Regions from separate parts of the Halopseudomonas sp. genome, predicted to be linked through region 2. Evidence: riboswitches for the same ligand, from Rfam matches in the RefSeq annotation. Region 2 holds a riboswitch; the other holds the start of a gene.
What was found. Region 2 has a riboswitch for thiamine pyrophosphate ahead of thiC (phosphomethylpyrimidine synthase ThiC). Riboswitches for the same ligand answer to the same signal wherever they lie in the genome.

Region 1: linked by a shared signal. The riboswitch ahead of AAFM31_RS02830 (sodium:solute symporter) and the one ahead of thiC (phosphomethylpyrimidine synthase ThiC) in region 2 are both predicted to bind thiamine pyrophosphate.

Annotation. Positions count from the first base shown of each region.
Region 1 covers NZ_JAYPMU010000002.1:283,195-298,191, reverse strand. The annotation lists gene zigA (zinc metallochaperone GTPase ZigA) at 44-1,258, opposite strand; gene AAFM31_RS02880 (alpha/beta hydrolase) at 1,444-2,418, shown strand; gene cyoE (heme o synthase) at 2,465-3,355, opposite strand; gene cyoD (cytochrome o ubiquinol oxidase subunit IV) at 3,352-3,693, opposite strand; gene AAFM31_RS02865 (cytochrome o ubiquinol oxidase subunit III) at 3,690-4,307, opposite strand; gene cyoB (cytochrome o ubiquinol oxidase subunit I) at 4,309-6,321, opposite strand; gene cyoA (ubiquinol oxidase subunit II) at 6,321-7,274, opposite strand; gene AAFM31_RS02850 (group II truncated hemoglobin) at 7,868-8,299, shown strand; gene AAFM31_RS02845 (GNAT family N-acetyltransferase) at 8,303-8,785, opposite strand; gene AAFM31_RS02840 (ammonia-forming cytochrome c nitrite reductase subunit c552) at 8,782-11,106, opposite strand; gene AAFM31_RS02835 (GGDEF domain-containing protein) at 11,196-12,131, opposite strand; TPP riboswitch at 12,316-12,439, shown strand; gene AAFM31_RS02830 (sodium:solute symporter) at 12,429-13,811, shown strand; gene AAFM31_RS02825 (NAD(P)/FAD-dependent oxidoreductase) at 13,974-14,997, shown strand, end outside.
Region 2 covers NZ_JAYPMU010000011.1:86,389-101,385, reverse strand. The annotation lists gene parC (DNA topoisomerase IV subunit A) at 1-2,213, opposite strand, end outside; gene AAFM31_RS10415 (TIGR02281 family clan AA aspartic protease) at 2,265-2,744, opposite strand; gene AAFM31_RS10410 (DNA topoisomerase IV) at 2,786-3,811, opposite strand; gene parE (DNA topoisomerase IV subunit B) at 3,811-5,706, opposite strand; gene cpdA (3',5'-cyclic-AMP phosphodiesterase) at 5,850-6,650, opposite strand; gene AAFM31_RS10395 (DUF1249 domain-containing protein) at 6,724-7,185, opposite strand; gene AAFM31_RS10390 (NUDIX domain-containing protein) at 7,185-7,799, opposite strand; gene thiC (phosphomethylpyrimidine synthase ThiC) at 7,943-9,826, opposite strand; TPP riboswitch at 9,900-9,999, opposite strand; gene AAFM31_RS10380 (TolC family outer membrane protein) at 10,218-11,654, shown strand; gene waaA (lipid IV(A) 3-deoxy-D-manno-octulosonic acid transferase) at 11,715-12,977, opposite strand; gene AAFM31_RS10370 (FAD-dependent oxidoreductase) at 13,112-14,290, shown strand; gene AAFM31_RS10365 (aldo/keto reductase) at 14,287-14,997, shown strand, end outside.

The DNA of each region.
Region 1 (14,997 bases), on a different contig from region 2:
AGGTCTCACTATGACGAAAGAGCAAGCTGCAATCAGTGCAACGTCACACAGGGGCAGTCGCCTCGGTAACCCATGAGCCAAACGGGTCACCAAGGCCTGCCCAGTCTGCCGGGTCGATCTGCATTTCCGCATCCGACAGCAGGCAGTAGTCCAGATCTCGCTGTAGCTTTTGCGCGTCAAGCCCCTGCCCGATAAACACCAACTCCTGACGGCAGTCACCACTGTCCGGTCGCCAGTGCTGCGTGATCTCTTTGAGCATCTCAGGGTCGGTTGGCCAGTGTTCGCGATCCACAAATCGCCACCAGCGCCCTGCCAGGCCATGCCGCATGAGGCTGCCGGCCTGTGACCAGCTCCCTGCCAGAGTCCACCGGCTTGCAAGCCAGAACAAACCTTTTGAGCGCAGCAGTCGTCCGTTCGGCCAAGGTCGGTTGATGAACTCGTAAAACCGCTGCGGGTGAAACGGTCGGTCGGCTCGGTAGACGGTGGAGCCAATACCGTACTCCTCGGTTTCCGGTACGTGCTCGCCACGCAGCTCCTGGAGCCAACCCGGCGCTTCGGCCGCGCGCTCGAAGTCAAACAGCCGGGTATTCAGTACCGTGTGCAGCGGCACGTTGCCCATGATCATCGGCATGATACGAGCGTGGCGATTCAGCGTACGCAGAATGCCTTCCAGCTCGGCGAGCGCAGCATGGCTGATCAGGTCGCATTTGCTGATCAAAATCACGTCGGCAAACTCGACCTGCTCAACGAGCAGGTCTGTGATGGAACGCTCGTCGTCTTCGCCCAAGGTCTCACCGCGGCTGGCCAGGCTCGCCGACTGTTCGTAATCATGCAGGAAGTTGATTCCATCGACCACGGTGACCATGGTGTCCAGCCGCGCGATATCGGCCAACGCTGCGCCCTGTCCGTCCCGAAAGGTAAAGGTCTCGGCTACCGGCATCGGTTCAGAGATGCCAGTCGACTCGATCAGCAGGTAGTCGTAGCGCCCCTCTTTAGCCAGGTGGCCGACCTCCTCCAATAGATCCTCGCGAAGCGTGCAGCAGATGCATCCGTTGCTAATTTCGACCAAACGCTCGTCTGCCCGATTAAGCGTGACATCGCGCTGCACCTCGCTGGCATCAATGTTGATCTCGCTCATATCGTTGACGATCACGGCCACCTTGAGACCATCACGGTTCTTCAGAATGGCGTTCAGCAGCGTGCTCTTCCCCGCTCCGAGGAATCCGGACAGAACAGTAACGGGCAGGCGGTCAGACATGGTTTATACCTTGATCATTTAAATACGGTTATAACATAACATATCTAACAATATTGTCACCCCGGTGTCGTCTGCCAATCACCCGGTTGAATGCGTATTCATGTACCACCGCACCCTTGCTTGACCCGCTCGACGGTTCGCGGTACTCAAGAATCTGGCTAGTGTCCAAATAATAAGGAAAACAGATGTACAGCCTGGAAGACATCACCCTCGAACATCCGCGTATCAGCGGCTTGCAAACCCGTGTGGCCCGCGTGGGCAGCGGCCCCATCGCCCTGTTCATCCATGGCTGGCCTGAATGCTGGTACTCGTGGCGACGCCAGATGGTTGCGCTTGCCAATGCCGGCTACACGGCAATCGCGCCCGACATGCCGGGGTTCGGCGAGACCCAGGCCCTGCCCTCCATCGAGGACTACAACGTCACCCGCATCGCGGGCTTCATGCAGGAGCTAGTTGATCACTACAGCCCCGGCACGCCGGTGCTACTGATCGGTCACGACTGGGGCGCTATCAACTGCTGGCAGTTCGTTCAATTGCACCCCGAGCGCGTGCAGCGTTTGGTGATCATGAGTGTGCCGCTGCGCCCAGTTGCTGATGTGCCGCCAATCGAGTTTCTGCGCGGCTACTTTAAAGAGCAGTTCTTCTATCAGATTTACTTTCAGGAACCGGGCGTTGCCGAGGCCGAGTTCGACGAGGACCCGGAAGGCATCCTCCGTGCGCTCTACTGTTCGCCAGACACACCGCGCCACCCTCCTCTGCTTGGCAAATCGACTTCCGAAGGCGGCGGCTGGATCGGCCGTCTTGGCGTACCGAAGGAGCAGCCGAAGTGGCTTACAGATGAGATGCTCGACTACTACATTGCCGCTTACCTGCACAGTGGTTTTGCTGGCGGCATCAACTATTACCGCAACTTTGATGAAAACTGGCGACGCCTGCTGCCGTGGCGCAACAGCACCATCAAGTGTCCGGTACTGTTTATCGCCGGCGCTGCCGACAGTGTCATTCAAGGTGCGGATGAATCTGCGCTGAGGGGAATGATGGGCAGACGCATCCCCAACCTGCAGATTGAACTGCTGCCGAAGATTGGCCATTGGCTGCAGAACGAGGCACCGGAAGCGGTGAACGAAGTACTGTCGAGCTTTGTGGTTCAACAGGCTTGAAGCAGGAAGAGTCATCCGGGCGACTGCGCAGCCCGGATACTCAAGGTCACAGACCAGCGAACAGCGTCGGTGACGGCAGTACGCGAAAGTCGATCGACATCATCAGGCTCAGTGCGGTAATGGCGATGATCGAGAAGCCAAACAGCTTACGCGCCCAGAGCCGGTCATCCACTTCTTCGCGGTAACCCGACAACGCGATCACCAGCCACCAGATGCTGACCAGCAACGCGATCACCAGATACCCGTAACCGGCAAAGCCGGACAGGGTCAGCATCAGCGCCGCCGCTGCAAAGGCCAGGATGTACCAGACGATGTGCTGTTTGGTTACCCGTATGCCTTCTTTTACCGGCAGCACCGGAATACCGGCTGCGCTGTAGTCATCAAAGCGGAAGATGGCAATAGCGTACGAGTGGGGCATCTGCCACAGACAGAAGATCAACAGCAGCAGCGCGGCCCCGGTATCGAACTGACCGGTCACCGCGCAGTAGCCCACCACCGGCGGCATGGCGCCGGACAGGCTGCCTACCAGCGTGCCGTAGACCGAACGGCGCTTCATCCAAAGGCTGTAGACGCCTACATAGATCAAGAAGCCGAAGGCCGCCAGCGCCGTGGCCACCGGCGTGGTGTACCACCACAGCAGACCAAAGCCTGCCAGGCCGAGCACCACACCGTGCGCCAGTGCCGCCAGAACTGAAATCTGCCCGGTGACCAGCACCCTGCCCCGCGTGCGCTGCATATGCCGATCAATGTCGCGGTCGATGCAGTTGTTCATCACGCAGCCACTGGCAACCACCAGCGACAGCCCGATCACGGTAGCCAGCAGCAGACCGAGATCGATCTGCCCCTGGGCGGCGAGGAAGTATCCCCCCGCCACCGCAATCAGGTTGCCAAAGATGATGCCGGGCTTGGTGACCAGCAGGTAGCGTTTGAGTTTCACTGGAACATCCAGGGCATCATCAGCATGTCGGCGTTAATCATGATCCAGATGGCCAGACCAACCAGCATGACGATGATCAGTATGGTGAACAGGAAGGCCACCAGGTTCCAGCGGCCCTCGGACGAGGTGTTCATGTGCAGGAAGCACACCAGATGCACCACGACCTGAATCACACCCATGGTCAGCATGCTGATCAGATTGACGCTCTGGCTGAACTGCCCACTCATCACCATCCCGAACGGGATGGCAGTGAGGAGCACCGACAGGATGAAACCGATAGCGTAAGAGCCGTAGCTGCCGTGGCCGGCGCCGGCGTCGGAATGCGCATGACTCATCAGATAGTCCCCATCAGATAGACAATGGTGAACACGCAGATCCAGACGATGTCCAGGAAGTGCCAGAACAGGCTCAGGCACATCAGGCGTGTGTTGTTACGGTCGGTCAGACCGCGCTTGCTGACCTGCAGCATCATGATGACCATCCACACCAGGCCAGCCGTCACGTGCAGACCGTGCATGCCGACCAGGGTGAAGAAGGACGACAGGAATGCGCTCTTGTCCGGGCCAAAGCCTTCGACGATCAGGTGATGGAATTCGTTGATTTCCATCCCGATGAAGCCTGCGCCCAGCACAAAGGTCGCCGCCAGCCAGGCCAGCGTCTGGCCCTTGAAGCCGCGGTGCGCCGCGATCATGGCAAAGCCGTAGGTGCAACTACTGACCAGCAGCAGTGCGGTTTCACCCAGCACATAGGGCAGCTCGAAGATGTCCTTGCCGCTGGGGCCACCGGCCGTGTGGTTGACCAGCACGGCGTAGGTGGCGAACACACAGGCGAACAGGATGCAGTCGGTCATCAGGTACAGCCAGAAGCCGAATACGGTGTTGCCGCCGGTGTCGTGGTGCGCGTGGTCGTCATGCGCCACGGCGTGGTTGGAGTGCATTACAGTGCTCGACATGTCAGATCTGCTCCGCAACGGGTTGAGTGTTCAGCACCTGACGCGGCGCTTCAAAGTTGGCGTGATGCAGGTTCTCGATGCGCTCTACTTCGTCAGGCTGCACGTAGTAGTCGACGTCTTCGTTGTAGCTGCGGGCGATGAAGGTGGCGATCATGCCGATGAAGCTGGCCGCTCCCAGCCACCAGATGTGCCAGACCAGCGCAAAACCGAATACAGCACCCAGCAGACCGATGATCAGACCAGCCGAGGTGTTCTTCGGCATGTGGATCGGCGCGTAATGATCAGGCCGCAGGTAGGCTTCGCCACGCTCTTTCATGTCCTGGAAGGCATCCAGTGCACGTACGGTCGGTGTAACGGCGAAGTTGTAGAACGGCGGCGGCGAACTGGTGGACCACTCCAGGGTGCGACCACCCCACGGGTCACCGGTAACGTCACGCAGCGACTCACGGTTACGCAGGCTGACGACCAGCTGCGCCAGCTGGAACAGAATCCCGCACAGAATCAGCGCTGCACCGAAAAAGGCAACTATCAGGTACGGCTGCCACATCGGGTTGTCGTAGTGGTTCAGACGGCGCGTCATGCCCATGAAGCCCAGCACATAGAGCGGCATGAAGGCGACGAAGAAACCGGTGAACCAGCACCAGAAGGCGCCTTTACCCAAACGCTCGTCCAGCTTGAAGCCGAAGGCTTTCGGGAACCAGAAGGTGAAGCCAGCCAGATAGCCGAACACCGCACCACCGATGATGGTGTTATGGAAGTGAGCAATCAGGAACAGGCTGTTGTGCAGCACGTAGTCCGCACCCGGCACGGCAAGCAGGACGCCGGTCATGCCGCCCACGGTGAAGGTCACCATAAAGCCCAGAGTCCACAGCACCGGCGTGGTGAACTGCACGCGACCGCGGAACATGGTGAACAGCCAGTTGAACAGCTTCACCCCGGTCGGCACCGAAATGACCATAGTGGCAACACCGAAGAAGGCGTTGACGTTGGCACCCGAGCCCATGGTGAAGAAGTGGTGCAACCAAACCACGAAGCCCAGAACGGTGATCGCGGCGCTGGCCCAGATCATCGAGGTGTAGCCGAACAGCTTCTTGCCGGAGAAGGTCGAGATCACTTCAGAGAAGATACCGAACGCCGGCAGGATGAGGATGTACACCTCGGGGTGACCCCAGGCCCAGAACAGGTTGATGTACATCATGGCGTTGCCGCCAAGCTCGTTGGTGAAGAAGTGCATGTCCAGATAACGGTCCAGACTCAGCAGCGCCAGCGTGGCGGTCAGAATCGGGAAGGACGCAATAATCAGGATGTTGGTGAAGGTGCAGGTCCAGGTGAAGACCGGCATTTTCATCAGGGTCATGCCGGGTGCGCGCATCTTGAACACGGTCACCAAGAAGTTCACGCCGGTCAACAGCGTCCCTAGCCCCGATAACTGCAACGCCCAAATGTAATAGTCGACCCCCACGCCCGGGCTGTAGCCCAGTTCTGCCAGCGGCGGGTAAGCAACCCAACCGGTGCGCGCGAACTCCCCTACCCCCAGCGACACGTTGACCAGAATCGCACCGGCCACGAACAGCCAGAAGCTGAGCGAGTTGAGGAACGGGAAGGCAACGTCACGGGCGCCAATCTGCAGCGGCACCGCAATGTTCATCAGACCAACCATGAACGGCATCGCCATGAAGATGATCATGATCACACCGTGCGCGGTGAAGATCTGGTCGTAGTGCTCAGGCGGCAGGTAGCCCTGCGAAGCGCCTTCGGCAATCGCCAGCTGGCCGCGCATCATGATGGCGTCGGCAAAGCCGCGCAGCAGCATGATCAGGGCAACTAGGATATACATCACACCGATTTTCTTGTGGTCAACCGAAGTCAGCCACTCGGTCCACAGGTAGCCCCACTTGCGGTAGTAGGTGATGGCGCCAAAGATCCCCAGCCCGGCAATCGCAACGACCGCCAGGGTGATCATGATAATGGGCTCGTGGAACGGCACGGCCTCGAGTGTCAGCTTGCCAAACATCAGTGGGTCTCCTCGGCAGCGTTCATGGGCATGCCAGCCATTTCGGCGCCTGCATGAGCCTCATGGCCTGCGTGACCCGCGTGGTCTTCGTGGCCGGCCGCGTGCTTACCGCCGTTGTGGTATTGCATGAGGATGGTCTCGTACAGGATCGGGCTGACGCTGCCGTAGTAACGGACCGGATCGGCCTTGCTCGGCGCTACGAGCGCCGGATAGCTGTTCAGATCCAGCGTCTCGGTATTGGCTTTGACCTGGCTAACCCAGTCGCTGAAGCCCTGCTCATCGGTGGCGATGGCCTGAAACTTCATGTCGGAAAAGCCTTCGCCGCTCAGGTTGGCTGAGAAACCGTCGTAGCTGCCTTCATGGTTGGCGATCAGATGCAGCTTGGTCTGCATGCCGGCCATCGAGTAGATCTGGCTGCCCAGCGCCGGGATGAAGAAGGAATTCATCGCCGATTGGGAAGTGATCTTGAAGTTGACTGGGGTGTCGACCGGGAAGGCCAGTTCGTTGACGGTGGCGATGCCCTGCTCTGGGTAGATAAACAACCATTTCCAGTCCAGCGATACCACTTGCACCTCGATCGGCTTTACGTCCGAGTCGAGCGGGCGGTATGGGTCCAGCTCATGGGTGGTCTTCCAGGTGATGGTGCCGAGGATGGCGACGATGACGCAGGGGATGATCCAGACCACCAGTTCAATCGCGGTGGAGTGGGACCAGTTAGGTCGATAGGTCGCCTTGGTGTTGCTTTCGCGGTACTTCCAGGCAAACACCAGGGTCATCACGATGACCGGAATTACCACGATCAGCATCAGCAGCGTGGCGGTGATGATCAGCGACTTTTCGTCGACGCCGACCTGCCCTTTCGGGTCCAGCAACACCATCTTGCAGCCGCCGAGCATCAGCAGCGGCAACCAGGCGAGCCGTTTCAGGATTGAAGTTATCTGCTTCGGGTTCATGTTGCAGCCTTAGTCGTTGAACAGGCCCTCGCGCCCGACAGGGAACGAGGTGCAACAGGCCCCAGTGATGTGCACCCACCAGCCGACCAATAGCCCACGCAACAGCACCCCGTGACGCTCCCGCATGAGCGTGTCAGGTGCTGCCGGGTGGTTTTTATGGGTCAGCGTAATGTCTTTGTGCAGACTGAGACGGCGTACAGCATCAATCGCCAAACTGGCCGCGGGAGCGGCGCCTTCCGTGGGGTACCAGATCGAGCGTCTGGAACCTGTTGCGAGAAGTATTACAAAGTATTTCAGAGTGGCGCGCAATTGTAACAAGTGGTGACATAGATCAATGCAGCGTTTCAAATTCACCAACAGCACCGTGTATTTAAGCGAATGAGAAATGCTCGCAAGTCGCGCGTGATGCGGGGTTCACGCGGATAGATACAGCTCTGCAACAGCTGTTTCGGAGGTGCGTCAATGTGCCGCGCAGCACTGGCGCTCGGCACCCTGTCACAGGACGGGTTCGCTGCGGCGACTGGCCGCAGAGCAAGCGCTGGAGAAAATATGTCGAAGGCGTACCATCAGGCCATCAACATGAGGTACACGACATGAGCGAAACCGCGCCGTCCTACGGCACAGCCGACGCGTCCTATCAGGCCGCAGGGGAAATTGATGGCATCCGCCGGCTGGTCGATGATTTCTATCAGGAAATGGACAGCTGGGAGGGAGCGCAGGAGCTCCGTGCCCTGCACGCGCCGGACCTTGCGTCGGCGCGTGCCAAGCTAACCGCGTTTCTGTCCGGGTGGCTGGGCGGCCCCCGGCTGTTTCAGCAGCAGTATGGCGGGATCAGCATTCCCGCCTTCCATGCCAAGTGGGATGTTGGCCCGGAGCTGCGCGACCAATGGTTGGAGTGCATGGCCAGAGCCATCACTAAACAGCCTTACCATCCCGCGTTCGCCAGCTACCTGCTGGAGCAACTGCGGGTGCCCGCGAACCGCGTGGTGCAGGCCAGCCAGGCTATGCGCCAAGCCCAACAGTAGCCGCTAAAGCGGCTTCTCCCAAAACATCGCCCGCCCCATTTCCGGGTCCAGCTGGTAGCCCTCAAACCCGAGGTTGAGGTAGGTGCGCTGCGCGGTCTTATTGCCTTCCAGCACCTCGAGTGTCAGCTTGCAGCAACCGCGCTGAACAGCGACCTCCTCGACCAGGCGCAGCATCTGCTGAGCGATGCCCTGGCCTCGCCAGCGGCGCGACACCATCACATCGTGGATATTGATCAACGGCTTGCCCTTGAAGGTGGAAAATCCTTCGAAGCAGTTGACCAGGCCGACGTGTTCGTCACCGGAAACGGCCAAGACAAACAGGTAATCTGGCCGTACAGCCAGCTTGTCCGGCAACGATTCCAGCAGCTCGGGCGCCAGTTGCGCGGCGCCACCCATAGGATCAAGTGCGTACTCTGCGAGCAACGATTTCAGTGCCGATGCATGCACAGAATCAGCAAGATTGCCGACGATTACCTCAACAGTCATTGCCCAGCCTCCGGGTGCTGCAGTTGTTGTTGCAGCGTCAACAGGGTTTGGTTGCCGGGACTCAACGCGAGCCCTTTGGCGATCTGCTCACGTGCTGCTTCGCCCTGCCCTGCGCTGTTCAGTGCAACTGCAAATACATACCGGTAATGGGTGTTTTGCGGATCTAGCATGACTGCACGGCGCAGCTCGACCAGTGCGGTCGCCATATCCTTGCTGCGGACCTTGAGGAGCCCAAGACTAAAATGCAGCGGCGCCGCCTCCGGTAGTTTCTCCAACCCTCGGTTGAGCAGTGCTTCGGCCTCCGGGTCGCGCATGGAAGCGCGGTAGAGATCGGCCAGGTTTACGTAGGCACCGATAAAGTACGGATCGAGCTGCAGCGCCCGCTGATAGGCGTCCTCGGCCAACGCAATGTCGTTGCGGGTCTGGTAGTACAAACCAATGTTCAGCTGTGCCGCCGGATCATCCGCGTTGGCTTGTTGCGCTTGCAGATACTCCTGCTGCGCGCGACGGAGTTTTTCAATGTCATCGCCGCGCATCTGCTCGGGCGGAATATCCAGCAATTGCGCGGTTGCCTGCAACCTGACGACGCGTTCGGGTGCATCCAGTAGCGGGCTGGCAAGCTGCCAACGGGTGACCGCCGGGTAGCTGCCAATCGCCTCCAGCGCGCCGAGGCGGATGATCGGATCTTTGGCGCGCAGGCCGACAAACAGCGACTGGGCGACTTCCGGGCCGGGCCAGGCCTGCAGCAGGCTGGCGGCGGTGGCGCGGGCAATCGCCGGCTGGCCTTCGTCCGCCAACAGCGTCAACAAATCCTGTTGGGCACCAACCGCACCGGAACGACCTGCAGCCAGGGTATGCGCGTACTGCTGCAAACCCTCCGGCACGTGTCCGTACCACTGTTCGACGTGTTCTGCCGCCCATTCTGGCGTCTGGTCGGTATGGCACTGATTGCAGGCGTTAGGTACACCCAGGCTGACGCTCAGATCAGGGCGCGGAATGCGCAAACTGTGATCGCGCCGCGGGTCCACCTCCATGTAGGTGGTGGTCGGCATGTGGCAGTCAACACAGGCGCTGCCCTGCACGCTGCTGTGGAAATGGTGCTTGGGCGTCTGATAGCGATCGGCCTGGTGGCACTGCAGGCAAACACCGTCGCCGGGCACCTTGAGTTCGAGTGAGTGGGGGTTGTGGCAATCACTGCAGGTTACCCCGGCCTGATACATCTTGCTCTGCAGGAAGGAGCCATGCACAAACACCTCGTCCTGAATCTGGCCGTCCGGGTGATAGAGGCCTTGATCCAGCGTGGAGAGCAGATAATTTTCCACCAGCAGTCCTGCGTCCTGCGGGTCGTCAAACAGTTGTGCCCGGCGCGAGTGACACGCAGCGCAGGCCTGAATTTCTTTCTCGCTGGTGCGTGGCTGGCTGCGGCTCACCACGCCGTTCTCGTCATGCTGCCAGGTCACGCCTTCACGCTCGTCGAAGCGGACCGCCAGCCCCAAGGTAGCGGCCATATTCGGGTGCGCCGCCGGATCATTGGCCCATTCCACATGGTCAGATGCAGGGCCATGGCAGGACTCGCAGGACACGTCGATCTCGGCCCAGTCCGTGTGGTAGGTGTTGGTTGCAGCGTTGAAGTTGCGCTGCAGATTGGTTGAGTGGCACTCAGCGCACATCAGGTTCCAGTTGAACTGGCGTCCGCTCCAATGCAGTGCCTTGACCGGATCATCGCCGTTGGCGTCCGGATTGAGCTGAAACCAGCGCTGACCGCCCTCAACGGCAGGGCGTGCGTCCCAGGCAACGCTGAAGGCTTGATAGCGCCCCCCTGGCATCGCCAGCAGATACTGCTGCAACGGATAGACACCGAAGGTGTACTCGGCAACAAAGTCCTGCATGTCGCCATCCGGGCCTGCGGTGTTGACCAGAAACTGGCCGTCGCGCTGAAAGAAGGTGCTGGTCACACCACCGAAGCTGAAGCTGGCGTTGTTGAAGTTGCCCAGCACGGTATCCGCGTTGGCTTCCTGCATGGCCTGATCATGATGCGAGCCAGAGAAATCGGCCGTCTGCTGTTCATGGCATCCGGCACAGGTCTCGCGCCCGACATACTGCGGCCCGAGAACGCTAACGGGCTGCTGGGCGACGGGTGGTGCTGCAACTGGAGCTTGCTGAACCGGTGCAGGTGGCGCTACCGGCGGCAGCACCACTTCGGTGGGCCGCGCGCTTAGCCACCAGATGACAACGGCAGCGATGACCAAAATCAGTGGCAAAAGCAGTCGCCACAGCGACGGGGCGGGAGCAGCTTCCCTGGACTTCTTGTTATCGGCCATTGGCTGGCAACTTCCTTTTCACGGTTGTGCACGCATGCTAGCGAACCTGATGGTGACAATACCAGCGTGGGCACGAACGCGATGCCAACTCAGTGACAGTCTTCTTCCTCGACACGGTTGCGGCCACCGGCTTTCGCCCGGTAGGTGGCCAGATCTGCAGCGTTCAGCAGTTGATCCAGGCTTGCCGTGCCGTTGGCCGACGCTGTCACGCCAAAGCTGCAACTGATAGGGATCTTCTGGTTGTCGTACACAATCTCCAGCGCAGCGATTGATGCGCGCAGCCGCTCCGCCAATTCCCGCGCGGCGCTCAGCCCCGTGGCTGGCATCAGCACGGCAAATTCTTCACCGCCCAACCTGACAGCGATGTCCGCCGCACGGGTGTGATGGCGCAGTTCATCGGCCAGCGCCACCAGCACAGCGTCACCCGCGGCGTGACCATAGCGGTCATTGATACGCTTGAAACGATCGGCATCAAGCGCAATCAACGCTACCGGTTGCTGCTGGCGCCGCGCCTGCTCCAATACATGCTGACCAAATGCAAACAACGCACGGCGATTGGCTAGACCGGTCAGCGCATCCTCATTGGCGAGCTGCTCGGCCTGCAGGCGCGCCTCGGTCAATTGGTTCTGCAGATCCTTCAGATCGGTGATATCGGTAGCGATTTCCATCCGCACTAGACGACCATCTGGCCAGCGAATGGCTTGATCACGGCACTGATACCAGCGGTTGTTGTGAGTATTGCGAAACTCCCACACTTGCACACCAGACGGCCTGCCGTGCGGATCGAGCAGCAATGCGTTGTTGCAGAATGAGCACGGCCCTGTCTGGCCGGATTGCAGTACCTGCCAGCACTTTCGACCGTCGGCGTCGCCCCATTCTGTCCGTCCGTAAGCGTTGAGAAAGAGCAACTCATGGGTGTTCATATCAGCTACGTAGACCAGTGCATCCAGACTATCGAGTACTGTTTCGATAGCCATACGATCAACGTCCATATCGTCGGCTATCACATCAGAGTCATCACGCATGAGAACACCTGTCGTCAACCCGCACTTCGCCCTGACGGCCTGTCATTGGCGGCTGTTGGCTTTCCCTGCTTGCTCTATCAGTTAAGCAGCCTGGCTGGCCAACCGCCAACAATACCGGGTCACGACTTACGCCGTTGAAAGAATATGTGACATCATGTGGCCCGCATCACCTGTATCCCATCCCACCTGTCGCCAGGGGAGCCCGAGCTTTCATGTTCCGGGCTGAGAACACGCCACGTTTTGCTTGGCCGAAACCCTGGAACCTGATCCGGTTCATACCGGCGGAGGAAGCGCGACATGCTTTACCTGTCTATCGCGGCGCTGGTTGCCGTGCTGCTGTTGTTCGTATGGATTGGCCTGCGCTCACGCGGTAACGAGGCATTGGACGATTTCGTCACCGCCCGCAACTCGCAGAGCAGCTGGGCCATCGGCCTGTCGTTCCTGGCCTCAGGCATGGGCGGCTGGATTCTCTTTGCCCCGCCGGAAGTCGGCGTGCTGGTTGGCCCACTTGGCCTGGCGGGCTACGCCCTCGGCGCCGCCCTGCCCTTTGCGGTGTTTGCCCTGTGCGGGCCGGCGATTCGTCGCCGTCTGCCAGAGGGGCGCAGCATCGGAGAATTCGCTCAGCACTGTTACGGTGGTGGTGTGCGCCGCTGGGTCGGGCTGATCTCGCTGCTGTACATGGCGTGTTTCCTGATTGCCGAGTTGACTGCCATCGGCGCGATCACCGCGATGCTGTCCGACATCAACGGTAACCTCGTGGTAATCGGTGTGGCCGTCACCACGCTGATCTACACCGCCTGGGGCGGGCTGCGTGCCAGTATGACCACGGACCGCTGGCAGGGTTGGCTGCTGATCGCCCTGTTGCTGTTGGTCGGCGGCGTTGCAGTTGACCGTCTGCCGTCAATCGAACCAAACACCGCGCTGCCCGGTATTCCGGCATCGGCCGCACTCAGCGTTGCGCTCACACTGATCATCGCGGTCACCGCTGCCAACCTGTTCCACCAGGGCTACTGGCAGCGCCTGTGGGCCGCGCAGGACGCCACCGCCCTGGGCCGTGGCGCAGCCATTGGCGGCATTGCGACCGTGCTGGTTGTCGCGGTGGTGGGCGGCTTGGGCATCCTGACGCTGATGAGCGGTGCCGATATTGGCTCTCCGCCGATTCCGTTCTTTGCCATGCTGCGCGATGCCCCGGGCTGGCTGGCACTGCCTGCGCTGCTGCTGGCAATCACCCTGGTCGCCTCCTCGGTCGACACCCTGCAGAACGCTATCGTTTCGCTGGCGGTCACCGAGAAGCAGGGGCTCAGCCTGTCGGCTGCGCGCTGGTTTACCCTACTGCTGATGATCCCCGTCGTGTTGATCGCGTTGCAGGGCATGTCGGTGCTGCGACTGTTCCTGATCGCCGACCTGCTCTGTGCAACCGCCGTTGTGCCGGTCCTGCTGGGCCTCTGGTCGCGGATGTCCCCGCTTGCCGCAATCGCCGGTTCGCTGGCGGGGCTGCTTGGTGCCATTCTGCCGGGCTGGCTGGAGACAGGCAGCGCCCTGCAAGGCGCAGTGCTGGCCAGTTTCCCCAACACGGTTCCGACTCTGCCGCCATTCGTCGGTGCGCTCGTGGCATCCACCGTTGTCAGCGTGCTCTGTGCGCTCCTGCTGTCGGCTCGTCAGCCCCAAACAGCACGCTAACTCCCTCTGCGTAGCCGCACCCTGCGGCTACGCGCCCTTTCCTTCAGCGCTTGGTTGGCAATAAATGCCGACTTATTTTCCGCATTCAACCAGCCCGTTCCGTCCGCGAGCAGGCAGTCTATAGTCCTCTGTACGCACACATAATAAAAAGAGAGCAAGACGATGATGAATGAGCACTTTGACGTGCTGATCATCGGTGCCGGACTGTCTGGCATCGGTACGGCCGTACACATCTCCCAAGAGTGCCCGGGCAAGCGACTGGCCATTCTCGAGCGACGCGAGCGTGTCGGTGGCACCTGGGACCTGTTCAACTATCCCGGCATTCGCTCCGACTCCGACATGTTCAGCTTCGGCTATGACTTCCGCCCCTGGAATGACCTGAATACGCTGGCAGATGGTGAGTCCATTCGCAACTACATCGGCGACACCGCCCGCGAATATGGCGTAGACAAACTGATTCGCTTCGGCATCGAAACCGAGCAGGCACAGTGGTGCAGCGAACAGCAGCAATGGGTCATCAGCACCCGCGACCTTAACACCGATGAGGCACGTCATTTCAGCTGCGACTTTCTGATCAGCTGCACTGGCTACTACGACCACAATACCGGCTACCTGCCAGACTTCCCGGACGTTGAGCGCTTCCAGGGCCAATGTATTCATCCTCAACATTGGCCGGCTGACCTGGACTACCGCGGCAAGAAAGTCATCGTTATTGGCAGTGGTGCGACTGCCGTTACTGTCGTACCAGCGATGGCCGACGCGGCAGCCCACGTCACCATGCTGCAGCGTTCACCGTCCTATGTGATGACGGTTCCGGCGCGCGACAAACTCACCGAGGTGCTGCGCAAAGTCATGCCGGAAAGCTGGGCGAACGGCTTGGCACGCAAGCGCAACATTCTGATCCAACGCTGGCTGTTCAAGGCCGCCAAACGCTGGCCTCAAGGCATGCGCCGCCACCTGCTAAAGCAGGTCGCCAAACAGCTCGACGACCCGGGCCAGATGAAGCACTTTACCCCGACCTACATGCCCTGGGACCAACGCCTCTGCGCCGTGCCCGACGGCGACCTGTTCAAGGCCATCAACAGCGGCAAGGCATCGGTGGTGACCGATCAAATCGACACCTTCACCGAGCGCGGCATCAAGCTGGCATCAGGGCAGGAGCTGGAAGCCGACATCATAATCACCG
Region 2 (14,997 bases):
CGTGGCAGCTTGTTACCGCGCCTGCCACGCTCACCGCTGTAGTGTTCAAGGTCTCCGGCCTTCAGCGTCAGGGTCCGTTTTCCAGCGGTCAGCACCAGCTGAGCGCCCGGCGGCAGCACGGCAAGCCCGGCAACAAATTCCTCGCGAGATTTCACCCGCGCCGAAGGCAGAGAAATGATCTTGTTACCCTTGCCCTTGGCCAGTTGTGGCAAATCCTTCAGCGGAAATACCAGCAGACGGCCTTCGTTGGACACCGCCGCCAGGTGGCTACTCTGCGGATAGCGTACCGCCTGCGGCGACATGATGCGTCCGCCATCAGGAATATTCAGCAACGCCTTGCCGTTCTTATTCTTGGCCAGCATATCTTCACCCTTGACCAAGAATCCGTAACCGGCGTCCGAGGCCAGTAGATACAAGCCCTGCTCGTCAGGCATCAGGACGGCGTCAAACCCAGCCCCGGACGGCGGACTGAATCGACCAGTAAGGGGCTCACCCTGGCCCCGCGCAGACGGTAGCGTGTGCGCAGATAGCGAGTAACTCCGGCCCGTACTATCGATAAATACCGCCTGCTGATTGGAGCGGCCGCTGGCCTGTGCCAGGAAGCCGTCCCCGGCCTTGTAACTGAGACCAGTGCCATCGACATCATGGCCCTTGGCGCAGCGGACCCAGCCCTTCTCTGACATCACGACCGTCACCGGCTCGGACGGCACCAGCTCGGTTTCCGACAGCGCGCGCGCCTCTTTGCGCTCTACCAGCGGTGAGCGGCGCTCATCGCCATAGGTTTCAGCATCAGCGGCCAGTTCATCACGCACCAGCGTGCGCAGCTTGTACTCGTCGCCGAGAATGCTCTGCAGCTCATCACGCTCTTCGCGCAGCGCATCCTGCTCGGCGCGAATCTTCATCTCTTCCAGTCGCGCCAACTGACGCAAGCGGGTATCAAGAATGTAGTCAGCCTGCAGCTCGCTGAGGTCGAAACGCGCGATCAATTCGGCCTTGGGGTGCTCTTCGGTACGGATGATGTGGATGACTTCATCCAGATTGAGGAAGGCAACCAGCAAACCGTCCAACAGGTGCAGGCGCGCCAGAACCTTGTCCAGACGGAACTGCAAACGACGACGCACCGTCGCAACCCGGAAGCCCAGCCACTCGCTCAGCATGCCCCACAGGTCCTTCACGGCCGGTTTGCCGTCAGTACCGATGACGTTCATGTTGACCCGATAGCTGTGCTCCAGATCAGTCGTCGCAAACAGATGCTGCATCAGGTCGTCCAAATCGATCCGGTTGGAGCGCGGGACGATGACAATACGGGTCGGGTTTTCGTGATCAGATTCATCACGCAGATCTGCCACCATCGGCAGCTTCTTGTTCTGCATCTGTGCGGCGATCTGTTCCAACACCTTGGCCCCGGACACCTGATGCGGCAGCGCCGTGATTACCACTTCGCCGTCTTCCTTGGTCCAAACCGCACGGCAGCGCACTGAGCCGCGACCGCTGGCGTACATCTTCAGCAGCTCGTGACGCGGCGTGATGATCTCCGCTTCAGTGGGGAAGTCCGGGCCCTGAATGTGCTCCAGAATCTCGTCCAGCCCCGCGCCCGGATCATCCAACAGACGAATGCAGGCGGCTGCCACTTCCTTCAGGTTATGCGGCGGAATATCCGTTGCCATGCCCACGGCAATGCCAGTAGTGCCGTTGAGCAGCAGATTGGGCAGACGTGCCGGCAGCACCATGGGCTCGTCCATCGTGCCGTCAAAGTTGGGCTGCCAGTCGACCGTGCCCTGCCCCAACTCGCTCAGCAGCACCTCGCTGTAGCGCGCCAGACGGGCCTCGGTATAACGCATGGCCGCGAAAGACTTCGGGTCATCCGGCGCCCCCCAGTTGCCCTGACCGTCCACCAGCGGATAACGATAGGAGAACGGTTGTGCCATGAGCACCATGGCTTCGTAGCACGCCGAGTCGCCATGGGGGTGGTACTTACCGAGCACGTCACCGACGGTACGGGCCGACTTTTTGTGCTTGGAACTGGCGGAAAGGCCCAGTTCACTCATTGCATAGACGATACGACGCTGTACCGGTTTGAGGCCATCGCCGATGTGTGGCAACGCCCGATCCATGATGACGTACATGGAATAGTTGAGATAGGCCTCCTCGGTAAAGGACGCCAGCGTTCGCCGCTCGACCCCATCGAGGCTCAGGTCCAGTCCATCACTCATGCTTACTCTCCACTCAGGCGGCTGCGCGCCATGCGCAGCCCGCCGGATAACTCATTGGTACTGTCGCAGCAGCAGATCGCCGCCCTGCGAACGAAAATCCAGTTGTCTGAGGGCGCTCATGCCCAGCAGCACTTCCTCACCCGCCATACCCGGCACAATGCCGGCCTCTACATCGCGCAGCACGATATCGCCAAGCTGCAGCGTCTGCAGACGAGTTGCATAGCCTTCAGCGGTCCCATTGGCGGTATCAACCATGAACTGCCGGCCACGTGACAGCCCCAGTTCATCGGCAAGGCCAGCAGGAACCGCGACAAAGCTAGCCCCGGTATCAACCAACAGCGTGACTGTCTTACTGTTGATCTCTCCACGCAGCAGATAATGCCCCTGCCGGTTGGGTTCCAACCGCACTTCGACCGCACTGCCCAACTGGCTCGATTCAGGGCGCTGGTTAGGATTGCGCTGACGCTCCTCTACCCCACTGAACCAGTATGCGGCCAGCAACAGCCCTGCCACCCAGGCCAGGATCATCATCCCGGTCCCCAACTTGCGTTGTGATGGGGGCAGAGGCTCGTTCACGGCTGATAGCCCTCACGCCAGTCCCCGGGCAAGGCAAAGTGGAACAACCAAGGGCGAAGATCACCATCGGGGCGAGCGCGGTCGTTGTTATCGAGACCAACAACAATCCCGCTCTCGTCAATCAGCAGCGCCTCAGCCAGGCCGTATGGCGCATCCGGGTAGAAATAGGGCTCAACCAGCACACTTTGCGCGAACGACCAGCAGCGCTCACGCTGCCCGGACAGCGGGTTGCGGCGGCAGACCTGATGGGCATTACGCTCCAGCGTCCAAAGCCGACCTTGCCAGTAAACGACATCCGAAAAATCCACCGGCATGACCTCACGATTGAGAATGCCGGGACCAAAGGGTTCCGTCGGCAGGAATCGACGTTCAGCCAACAGCACACAACCAGCGAGAGGGCATTTCCATTCATCACCCTGATGCTGAAGCTTGATCAGCCCACGCGCCTGACGCTCAGCGGCGAGCCAGAGCGTTCCGGCCTCTGCGTCAATCGCAATGCCTTCGGCCAGCGCATTGATCTGCTGCCACAAGCCACGCGCTTCACCTTCGGTGTAAAGCGCCGGGTCCAGATTCAGCCACTTACCCGCCACAGGCGCATCAGACGGCGGCGGCAAACGCAGCACGCCCAGCTGACTCTCACTGACCAGATAGCGATTGCCCTGCCCGTCGCACGCCAGTCCTTCGAAGTCCAGCGCCGGCCCACTCAAGCCACGTAACCAGGCGCCAGCCAGCAACTGCACCGGCAACATCGAGGGCGTCTCTGTCGGCAGCACAAAAGACTCAACCTCTGCCGTATAGGCCTCCTCCGTGCGCTGCAGGACGAACAAGCTGGCATCTTCACGGTCAGACACCGCGAGCAGACGCCCGTCACAGCGCTGCAAGGCGGAAAGATTGCCCCGCGGCATACCATCCAGCGGCAAGGCAGACTCGAGCTGCAGCTCAGGGGCTCGCTCGAATGCCGATACGGTGCCGCTCAAAACCATCAGGAATGCGCCCAGCAGGCGCAGACGGGTGCCACTCATCAAAGCAGCACCTCGGCCAGATTGCCTTTACTCTCAAGCCAGACCTTGCGGTCAGAGGAGCGCTTCTTGGCCAGCAGCATGTCCATCAGCTGCTCAGTGTCCTGCGTCTCATCAACGGTCAACTGCACCAGTCGACGGGTTTCCGGTGCCATGGTCGTTTCGCGCAGCTGCAGCGGATTCATCTCGCCCAGCCCCTTGAAACGCGTCACCTGAATCTTGCCGCGCTTACCCTCGGCCTCGATGCGATCAAGGATGCCCTGCTTCTCGGCATCATCCAGCGCGTAATAAACGTCTTTACCGATATCAATCCGATACAGCGGCGGCATCGCCACGAACACATGACCCGCCTCCACCAACGGGCGGAAATGGCGCACGAAGAGCGCGCAAAGCAGCGTGGCGATGTGCAGGCCATCCGAATCCGCATCAGCCAGAATGCAAATCTTGCCGTAGCGCAGCTGTTCCAGGCTGGCCGCTCCGGGGTCTACGCCGATGGCGACAGCGATGTCGTGCACTTCTTGTGAGCCCAGCACCTCGCTGGACTCAACTTCCCACGTGTTCAGAATCTTGCCGCGCAGCGGCATGATCGCCTGAAACTCTTTGTCACGCGCCTGCTTGGCACTGCCACCGGCCGAGTCACCCTCAACCAGAAACAGCTCTGAACGCTTGCTGTCCTGGCCGACACAGTCAGCCAGTTTCCCCGGCAGCGCCGGGCCCTGCGTAATGCGCTTACGCTCAATCTTCTTGCCCGCCTTCAAACGACGACCCGCATGGCTGATGGCCATTTCGGCAATCAGTTGGCCGATGTCCGCGTGCTGGTTCAACCACAGACTGAAGGCATCCTTGACAACGCCGGACACAAACGCGGCGGATTCCCGAGACGACAGCCGCTCCTTGGTCTGGCCGGAGAACTGCGCCTCGGCCATTTTCAGCGACAGCACATAGCTGACGCGTTCCCAGATATCTTCCGGCGCCAGTTTCAGGCCACGCGGCAGCAGGTTGCGGAACTCGCAGAACTCGCGGATGGCCTCCAGCAGGCCGGCGCGCAGGCCGTTAACGTGGGTACCGCCCTGCGCAGTCGGGATCAGGTTAACGTAGCTTTCCTGCACCAATTCGCCGCCTTCGGGCAGCCAGAACACAGCCCAGTCGACCGCCTCCTGCTTGGCCGCGAAGCTGCCTGAGAAGGGTTCTTCCGGCAGTTTTGGCCACTCAGCGCAGGCATCCACAAGGTAATCGCGCAAACCGTCTTCGTAGTACCAGCTGATTTTTTCGCCGGACTGGCGGTCGTCGAAGTCAACCTTGAGTCCCGGACACAGAACAGCCTTGGCCTTGAGCAGGTGCTTGAGGCGGCTGACACTGAATTTGGGAGAGTCGAAGTACTTGGCGTCCGGCCAGAAAATTACCGAGGTACCGGTATTACGCTTGCCAACGGTGCCAATCACCTCCAGTTCGCGTACCTTGTCGCCGTTCTCGAAGGCCATGGCGTACTCCTGGCCATCACGCTTGACCCGCACCTCAACACGCAGCGAGAGTGCGTTCACAACCGAGATACCCACACCGTGCAGACCACCGGAGAACTGGTAGTTTTTGTTCGAGAACTTGCCGCCAGCGTGCAGTCTGGTGAGAATCAGCTCAACACCGGAAACGCCTTCTTCCGGGTGAATATCCACCGGCATACCGCGGCCGTCATCGCTGACCTCCAGAGCGTTGTCCTGATGCAGCACCACACTGATAGTGCGCGCATGCCCGGCGAGCGCTTCGTCAACGCTGTTATCGATGACTTCCTGAGCCAGGTGGTTGGGACGCGCGGTGTCGGTGTACATGCCCGGGCGACGTCGCACCGGGTCCAGGCCGCTGAGTACTTCAAGCGCATCCGCGTTATAGGTCGAATCAGACATGGTGTGAGCAGGTATCCTTCTTGAATTTCTTCAACGCCCACCCGCCTGCCTGACTGACTGACGCCGGCCATCGGAGTGAGCTTGCATGGGGTCACATAGTATCCGGCGGGCTGGCTGCCTGCCACCGTCCGTGCGGCGACAGCTCAATAGCCGACCGCTCCCGGGTTGGGCAGAAACAGCCCATCCGGTAGACGGGACACAGCAGTCTCGATACGACCATCGTCATACAGACGCAGCCAGCGATAGCCTGGCGCCAGCGTATCGGCGGCAAAATCGCTGCTGCCGGCAGCGAACTGCACACAGGTCGACGGCGTAGCCAGCAGCCGCAGATGAGCAAGCTGCTGATCGAAGTGCTGGTGAATATGCCCCCAGAGTACCACCTTCACCTCTGGCCGGTGCTGAATACGACTGAGCAGGTCCTGCGGATTGAGCAAACCGATCGGCTCCATCCAGTCGCTGCCGATACTCACCGGCTGATGGTGCAGGCAAACCATGACATGACGATCGCCGACTGAGCTAAGCGCTTGATCAACGATAGCCAATTGAGAGGGTTCCAGGCGACCAGGAACGGCGCCCAAAATGCTGGTATCGAGCATCACAATGCGCCAGTTTCCGACATCGATCCACTGACGGTTGAGGCCCAGCGGATCACCGATCTCGGTCATCAACTCGGCATCATCGTGGTTACCGGGGATCCAGTAGCACGGCGCAGGTAAGCGCTGGCTGGCAGCGATAAAACGCCGATAGGCCGCTTCACTGGCATCCTGGGTGATATCGCCGGTGGCCAGGACCACATCCATCTCGGGCGTCTGCTCAAGCACCATATCGATGACAGCATCCAGACTGGCCTGTGTATCCAGCCCGAGCAGATCTGCGCCCATCTCGGAAAACAGGTGACTGTCCGTCAACTGAACCACGCAGACGAAATCCGACCCTAACGACATCGTGCCCCCACTCCTCGCTCCCTTGTTCAGGTGTAATCTTGGCTGTTGCCGCTACAGGAATCCAGCGATTCGGTCACAGACCCTGACCTGCAAATGACAACGGCTGCGCGCTTTGTCCATGGCGCTGGCAGTAGCCTAACCACTCCCCGAGGAACTGGTTGAGCTGGAATTTCTCGTCCGGCTGCAGCATCTGCTCGTTCGGGTAGGGATAAACCCCGCGAAACCGCCGACTGTTGTACGCGGCGACCACCTCGGCAAGACCAGCATCATGGTAGAGGCGCACTTCCATGCTGGGCGGTGTCACCCACTCGTGTTGACGTTCATGCGAGAGCTGCAGGGTCGACGTATAAGGGCAGCGCTCCAGCACCCGCATCACCAACGCCTGCACAGTCCCGTCACCGGCGTCGACGATGATCCTTCGGTGGTCTTCCTCGTGCATGGACGGCATCAGCTTGAGCAGCTTCCAATAATTGCTCTCGCACAGCGCCTGCAGACCGATCAGATCAACATGGTAACGGGGTTTGCGCAGGGGCATCATGGCTGTGGCCCCGCTTCGGCTCTCAGCCGATCGGCATGCAGCTGCAGCCATTGCATGGCGATGATGCTGGCAGCATTGTCGATACGACCATCTTCGACAGCTGCGACAGCTTCCGCACGCGGCCAGAGGCTAACGCGAATATCCTCGCCTTCTTCCGCAAGACCGTGAATACCGCCCACGCCGCGGCTGTCGACCAGCGCGCAATAGAGATAAACGCGTTCGTCGCTGCCGCCTGGGGATGGGTAATAACGGGTAATCGGGTGCAAGGACAGCAGGCTCAGCCCTGCCTCCTCCTGTGCTTCGCGATGGGCCACTTCCTCCGGCGCCTCATCGGTGTCAATCAGGCCGGCGACCAGCTCCAGCATCCAGGGGCTATCGCTCTTTTCCAGCGCACCGACCCGCACCTGCTCAATCAAAACCAACTGATCGAGCCAAGGGTCGTAGGGCAGCACGCAGACGGCGTCGTGACGCACAAATAATTCGCGTCGCAACACCGGGCCCCAGCCACCGTCGAATAAACGGTGGCGCAGCTGTAGGACATCCAGACGATAGAAACCCCGAAAGCCGTCTTCACGGCTGATAATTTCCACGTCGGCGCGGGTAAAGGACAAATCAACACCCCCAAAAAAAACGATTTCAGCAGACAGAACCACCCGTAATCGGACAATGCCTGCTGACGAGCGTCTAAGCTCGCATATCTTTTGGGGCGTCGGCAAGGGTCCAGACGTGCCTGAACCCTTACCTACGGCTTTCGCTATACCTTGTGGTAGAGCTGAGAACCAGTGGTGCGAAACTCTGCCGACTTGGCCTTCATGCCTTCTTCAACCGCCAGGTCCACTGCTGCAATACGTTGCTCTGCAGCATATTCCCGCACTTCCTGAGTAATTTTCATCGAGCAGAATTTGGGCCCGCACATCGAACAGAAGTGCGCGACCTTGGCCGACTCCTTGGGCAGCGTCTCGTCGTGGTAGGCACGGGCAGTGTCCGGATCCAGCCCCAGGTTGAACTGGTCTTCCCAGCGGAACTCAAAGCGCGCCTTGCTCAGCGCGTTGTCACGAATCTGTGCACCCGGATGCCCTTTGGCCAGATCGGCAGCGTGGGCTGCGATTTTGTAGGTAATGATGCCGGTCTTGACGTCATCCCGGTTCGGCAGCCCCAGATGCTCCTTGGGCGTCACGTAGCAAAGCATCGCACAGCCAAACCAGCCGATCATCGCCGCACCGATACCGCTGGTGATGTGATCATAGCCAGGGGCGATATCGGTGGTCAGCGGACCAAGGGTGTAGAACGGTGCTTCGTCGCAGCATTCCAGCTGCTTGTCCATGTTCTCTTTAATCAGCTGCATGGGCACGTGACCCGGACCTTCGATCATCACCTGAACATCATGCTTCCAGGCAATCTTGGTCAGCTCGCCGAGGGTTTCCAGCTCGCCAAATTGCGCTTCGTCGTTGGCGTCGGCAATAGAACCGGGGCGCAGGCCGTCACCCAGCGAGAAACTGACGTCGTAGGCCTTCATGATTTCGCAGATTTCCTCAAAGTGGGTATAGAGGAAGTTCTCCTGATGGTGCGCCAGGCACCACTTGGCCATGATCGAGCCACCGCGCGACACGATGCCGGTAACCCTTTTGGCGGTCATTGGCACATAGCGCAGCAACACGCCAGCGTGAATGGTGAAGTAATCCACACCCTGTTCGGCCTGCTCGATCAGGGTGTCACGGAAGATCTCCCAGGTCAGATCCTCGGCCACGCCGCCGACCTTCTCCAGCGCCTGATAGATCGGCACAGTCCCAATCGGCACGGGCGAATTGCGGATGATCCACTCACGGGTTTCGTGGATATTCTTGCCGGTCGACAAGTCCATGACCGTATCAGAGCCCCAGCGAATCCCCCAGGTCATCTTCTCGACCTCCTCCTCAATGGAAGAGCCCAGCGCAGAGTTACCGATGTTGCCGTTGATCTTTACCAGGAAGTTGCGACCGATGATCATCGGCTCCAGTTCGGGATGGTTGATGTTGGCCGGGATAATCGCTCGGCCCCGCGCGATCTCCTCGCGTACAAACTCGGGGGTAATTTCTTTCGGAATACTCGCACCGAAGCTGTGACCGGCATGCTGCTCCTTGAGGAGCCCCGCCTCGCGCGCCTGCTGCAGCTTCATGTTCTCGCGAATCGCCACGTACTCCATCTCGGGCGTGATGATGCCGCGCCGCGCATAGTGCATCTGCGTCACATTGCAACCAGCCTTGGCGCGGCGCGGGGTGCGAACGTGAGCAAAGCGCATATGGTCAAGCGAGGCGTCGGCCAGGCGCGCCGCGCCAAACTCCGAGGTCAGCCCGGGAAGCACTTCGGTATCTGCGCGCTCGTCGATCCAGGCACCACGCACATCTGCCAAACCGGCTCGCAGATCAATACTGACCTCGGGATCGGTGTAGGGGCCTGAGGTGTCATATACCAGCACCGGGGCGTTGGACTCACCGCCGAAGTCGGTTGGCGTGTCGGCCAGGCTGATCTCCCGCATCGGCACACGGATATCCGGACGCGAGCCGGTCAAATAGACCTTGCGGGAATTGGGGAAAGGTTGGGTGGCGGCGCTGTCGGCACCCGAGGTGGCGATGGCGGTATCAGGCAACTTGCTGTTCATTATCATGCTCCACTGCGTTGAGGCGCGCAGGGAACCGAATGACCACGGCAGTGCCCACCCTGACGGGCAGCCACGTGCGGTCTATCTCGATTCCTACGCCGGTACTAACCGGTTCAGGTTCAACGGGTATCATCTCAGCCCCCTGCAAGCAGGCAGCACCCCGTCAAGATGCCCGCACAGTCTAGAGGCATGCCGCTGGCGCCTCAAGCCCAAGACAGCCGCATTCCGACAGCAAGTGCAAAGCGGCAGCCGTCAGCTGACAAAATCCGCGAAAATGTCAGCAAAAGTCGCGACAACAGATTGTTCCCAATTGTGTCCCCCAAAGCCGCTTGACCCCGGCTCCCGACCCTTTTAGCCTTGCCTGACCCCCTCTCATGCGAAGGATCTGTGCATGTTGCGCCCGCTTACCGTTGCACTGCTGCTGGCCGGAGTTTCCGCCCAGGCTGCCGCCAATACCGATCTGATGACCATCTACCAGCAGGCTGTGCTGAACAGCGCCGACCTCGCCGCGGCAGAAGCCGATGCGATGGCCCGCCAGGAAGCCCTGCCTCAGGCTCGCTCCCAGTTGCTGCCCAATATCGGTGTCGCCGCCGGTGCGTCACGTCAAGATCTGGAGATCGACAACGTCGGTGGTGATGAGTATTCCACTCACTACTACCAGGCCAGCCTGACCCAACCACTATTCCGTGCCGACCGCTGGTTCAGCTATCAGGCCGCCAAATCGGTCAGCCAGCAGGCGCAACTGGAGTTCTCCGCCACCCAGCAGAATCTGATCCTTGAAGTTTCCCAGGCCTACTTCGACGTCCTGCGCGCCTCCGACAATCTGGCCACCGCGAAAGCAGAAGAGAAAGCCTTCTCTCGTCAGCTGGAACAGGCACGAGAACGCTTTGACGTCGGCCTGTCGGCTCGCACCGACGTGCTGGAAGCCCAAGCTGGCTACGACAGCGCCCGTGCTGCACGCCTAACAGCGCAAACCAACCTGGATGTGAGCTATCAGGCGCTGACCCGTCTGACCAATCAGGACTACGACAGCCTGGTGGGTATCAGCCACGAGCTGCCGATCCTGCCGCCGACTCCGGCCAGCATGCAGCAGTGGGTTGAAACTGCTGCCGAGCAGAACCTGACCCTGCAGGCGAGCCGCTATGCTATCGACAGCGCTGAAGACAGCCTGCGCAGCAGTAAGGCCGGTTACGCGCCGGTGGTGGATGCATTCGTTCGCTACAGCAACGACAACGGCGGCGCCTCAATCGCGGCAGCAGGCCAGAGCAGCGTTGACAGCGAACTGACCAGCTTTGGAGTTGAGCTCAGCATGCCGCTGTTCACCGGCGGCCTGACCACCTCAAGGGTGCGCGAGTCCACTTACCGCCTGACCCAGGCAGAACAAAGCGGCGAAGCCCAGCGTCGTCGCGTGGTTGAGAGCACTCGTAATCTGTATCGCACCGTCACCTCCAGCGTTGATGAAGTAGCAGCGCGCCGTCAGGCCATCGTTTCCGCCAAGGCGGCGCTCGACGCCACCCAAACCGGTTACGAAGTCGGCACCCGCAACGTGGTCGACGTACTGGAAGCCCAGCGCAACCTGTTCCGCACCGTGCGCGACTACAACACCGTGCGCTACAACTACATCATCAATAACCTGAGCCTCAAGCAGGCGGCAGGCACGCTGAGCCCGCAAGATCTGCAGGACTTGTCCCAGTGGCTGAATCCCAACTACGATCCGGATCGCGACTTCATCCCGGAGGCAACCGAAGAGGAGGCCCGCCAGATGTCGATGGGCCGCCAGCCGCAGCCTCCAGTCGCTCCGACCAGCAGCGACAGCAGCACGTTCTGAACGCGGGACACAGAAACAAAAACAGCGCCCAAGGGCGCTGTTTTTGTTTGTTCTGAGCATTTAGCTCAACAACCGATCGATCCCCGTCAGCAAGCGCTCCAGCGCGCCCTGGTTATCTACCACCACCGACTGACCAGCCTGACCGGCCCGCTGACGAGCCGCATCGTCCTGCAGCCAGTCCTGCACTGCCGCGGCCAGTGCCGCTTCGTCATCTACCACCTGCAACGCGCCCGCCCCCTCCAGCAGCTCACTGATCTCGGTAAAGTTGAAACGGTGGGGCCCGGACAGCACCGGCAGTCCCAGCGCGGCCGGCTCCAGATAGTTATGACCGCCGTTCGGCACCAGTGAGCCACCAACAAACGCCAGATCGGCACAGGCGTAGAGAAACACCAGCTCGCCCATGGTATCGCCAACCAGCACCTGCTGATCAGCAGCCGGCAGCGCTCCGCTGCTGCGCCGCACCATACCGAACCCGCCTTCACTGACCTGACGTGCTACTGAATCAAAGCGCTCAGGGTGTCGCGGCACCAGTATCAGCAACGTATCGGGCACCTGTTCCAACACGCGCCGATGCGCACGCAGCACCTGCTCGTCTTCGCCAGCGTGCGTGCTGGCCGCAATCCAGACCGGGCGGTCGCTACCCCAGCGCGCACGTAAATCCTGCGCTTGCTGGATCTGCTGCGGGTCCGGGCGAAAATCAAATTTGATACTACCGGTCACCTGCATCTGCTCACGACTGACGCCCAGTTCAACAAAACGCAGCGCCTCAGCCTGACTCTGCACCGCCACCCAGTCCAGCGCCGCAAACATCGGCCGCACCAGCGCACCGATGCGCTGATACCCCCGGGCGGAGCGGGCCGACAGTCGGGCATTGGCCAACACCAGCGGCACGCCGGCACGCCGCGCCTCGGCCACCAGATTCGGCCACAGCTCGGTTTCCATGATGATGCCGACCTTCGGCTGCAATCGGCGCAGCAGGCGGCGTTGCAACCACGGCAGATCGTAGGGCAGATAGGCGTGTCCAACCTGCCCCGCAAACAGCTTGCGGATCTGTTCGGATCCGGTAGGCGTCATGCAGGTGATGGTAATCGGCAACTCCGGGTAGCGCTTGAGCAGCTCGCGCACCATCGGCGCTGCAGCAATGCTCTCCCCGACCGACACCGCGTGCACCCAAATACCACCGCTACGCACATCGCCGCCCAAGGCAAAGCGCTCGGCCCAGCGCCGCGCGTAGGCCGGCGCCTTGATCGCGCGGTAGAGCAGACGCAGCAGAATCAGCGGCAGGCAGAGAAAGAAAAACAGGGTATAGAGACGACGGGCCATGAAAGCGTCCTGTATCAGCAAGGCGTCCTGGGAAGTCTGCGCTGGCGCAGCAAGCCACTAGGGTAACAGATGTGACCAGCGGCACCTGCAATGACTATACTAGAGGGCCTTTTTGACCTGAGCAGCGGGAGCACATGAGCACAACCCTGGACACTGATATCTGCATCATTGGCGGCGGCATCGCCGGGCTGTGGCTGAATGCCCGCCTGCGCCAGGCCGGCTATTCCACCTTGCTGATAGAACGGGGCGCCCTCGGCGGCGGCCAGAGTGTCAAATCCCAGGGCATCATCCACGGCGGTATCAAGTACGCGCTGGGCGGCAAACTCAATGCCGCAACCGAGGCCATTGCCGACATGCCCAGCCGCTGGCGCAGCTGCCTGGCCGGTGAGGGCGAACTGGATCTGAGCGGCGTTCATGTACTCTCGCAGCATCACTATCTATGGTCTCCGGGCAGCCTGATCAGCAACCTGGCCGGCTTCTTCGCCAGCAAAGCGCTGCGCGGCAGGGTCGATCAGGTCAAGGGCAAGGCGCTGCCGACCGTATTCAATGACCCGGGATTCAAGGGCAAGGTCTACCAGCTCGGCGAGCTGGTGCTGGACGTACCCGACGTCGTCCGACGGCTGGCTGAACTGGCCGGCGACAGCCTGATCAGCGATAACAACCCGCACATACTGCGTTCCGACAACGGCGATATTGCCGGCGTGCAACTTAGCAATACCCAGATTCGCGCCCACCGCTACGTCTTCACCGCCGGCGAGGGAACCGAAGCCCTGCTGCAGGACTGGGGGATCAACGAACCGGCCATGCAGCGTCGTCCGCTGCAGATGGTGCTGGTCAAGGGTGCCAATCTGCCGCCACTGTACGCACATTGCCTCGGCGCCAGTCCCAAGCCGCGGCTGACGGTCACAACCCACCCTTGCGACGACGGCCAGTGGTGCTGGTATCTGGGCGGCGAGCTGGCCGAGCAGGGCGTCAATCAAACCCCCGACGCACTGATCGAGCAGGCTCGCCGCGAGCTGCGCGAACTACTACCATGGATTGACCTGAGCGAGTGTCAGTGGACCACCCTGCCCGTCAACCGGGCAGAACCAGCCCAAAGTGGCCTGGTGCGCCCGGACAACGCCTACGTCCAGCCGTGCCGCAACGCGCTGATCAGTTGGCCCACCAAGCTTGCGCTGGCGCCCAACCTGAGCGATCTGGTCATCCAGGAACTCGAGCGCCAGCAGATAGCACCCGGTGCCCAGCAACCCTTGCCGGCTGACCTGCCGAGACCACGGGTCGCAGAACCTCTCTGGGACGCGTGTTTTCGATGAGCAGCCTGCAACCCTTCTATCGCACCCTGGGTGACACTGGCCTGCGCCTGTCACCACTCGGGTTGGGTACCGTCAAGATTGGTCGCAACCAGGGGGTGAAGTACCCCAGCGGCTTCGAACTGCCGGACGATGCCGCCGTCCGCAATCTCCTGGCTCAAGCCCACGACCTCGGCATCAACCTGCTGGACACCGCGCCGGCCTACGGCACCAGCGAGGAGCGCCTTGGCCCGCTGCTCAAGGGCCAGCGAGACAACTGGGTGATCTGCAGCAAGGTCGGCGAGGAGTTCGAGAACGGGCAGTCGCACTTTGATTTTTCGACAGCGCACACCCGCCGTTCGGTCGAGCGCTCACTGCAGCGCCTCGGTACCGATCGACTGGAGCTGGTGCTGGTGCACTCCGACGGCAACGATCTCGACGTGCTTGACCAAGAGGTCTACCCGACCCTCGCGCAGCTCAAGCAAGAAGGCCTGATCCTCGCCTACGGTTTCTCCGGCAAGACCGTTGCCGGCGGCCTGCGTGCATTGCAGCAGGGCGACTGCGCCATGGTGACCTACAATCTTCGCGAGCAAGCCGAACGCGACGTGCTCGACTTCGCTCTGCAACACAACAAGGGCATTCTGATCAAAAAGGCGCTGGCCAGCGGTCATCTCTGCCTTGATGGTGAAGACCCGGTGCGCAAGAGCCTGGAACTGGTGCTCGGCCATCCC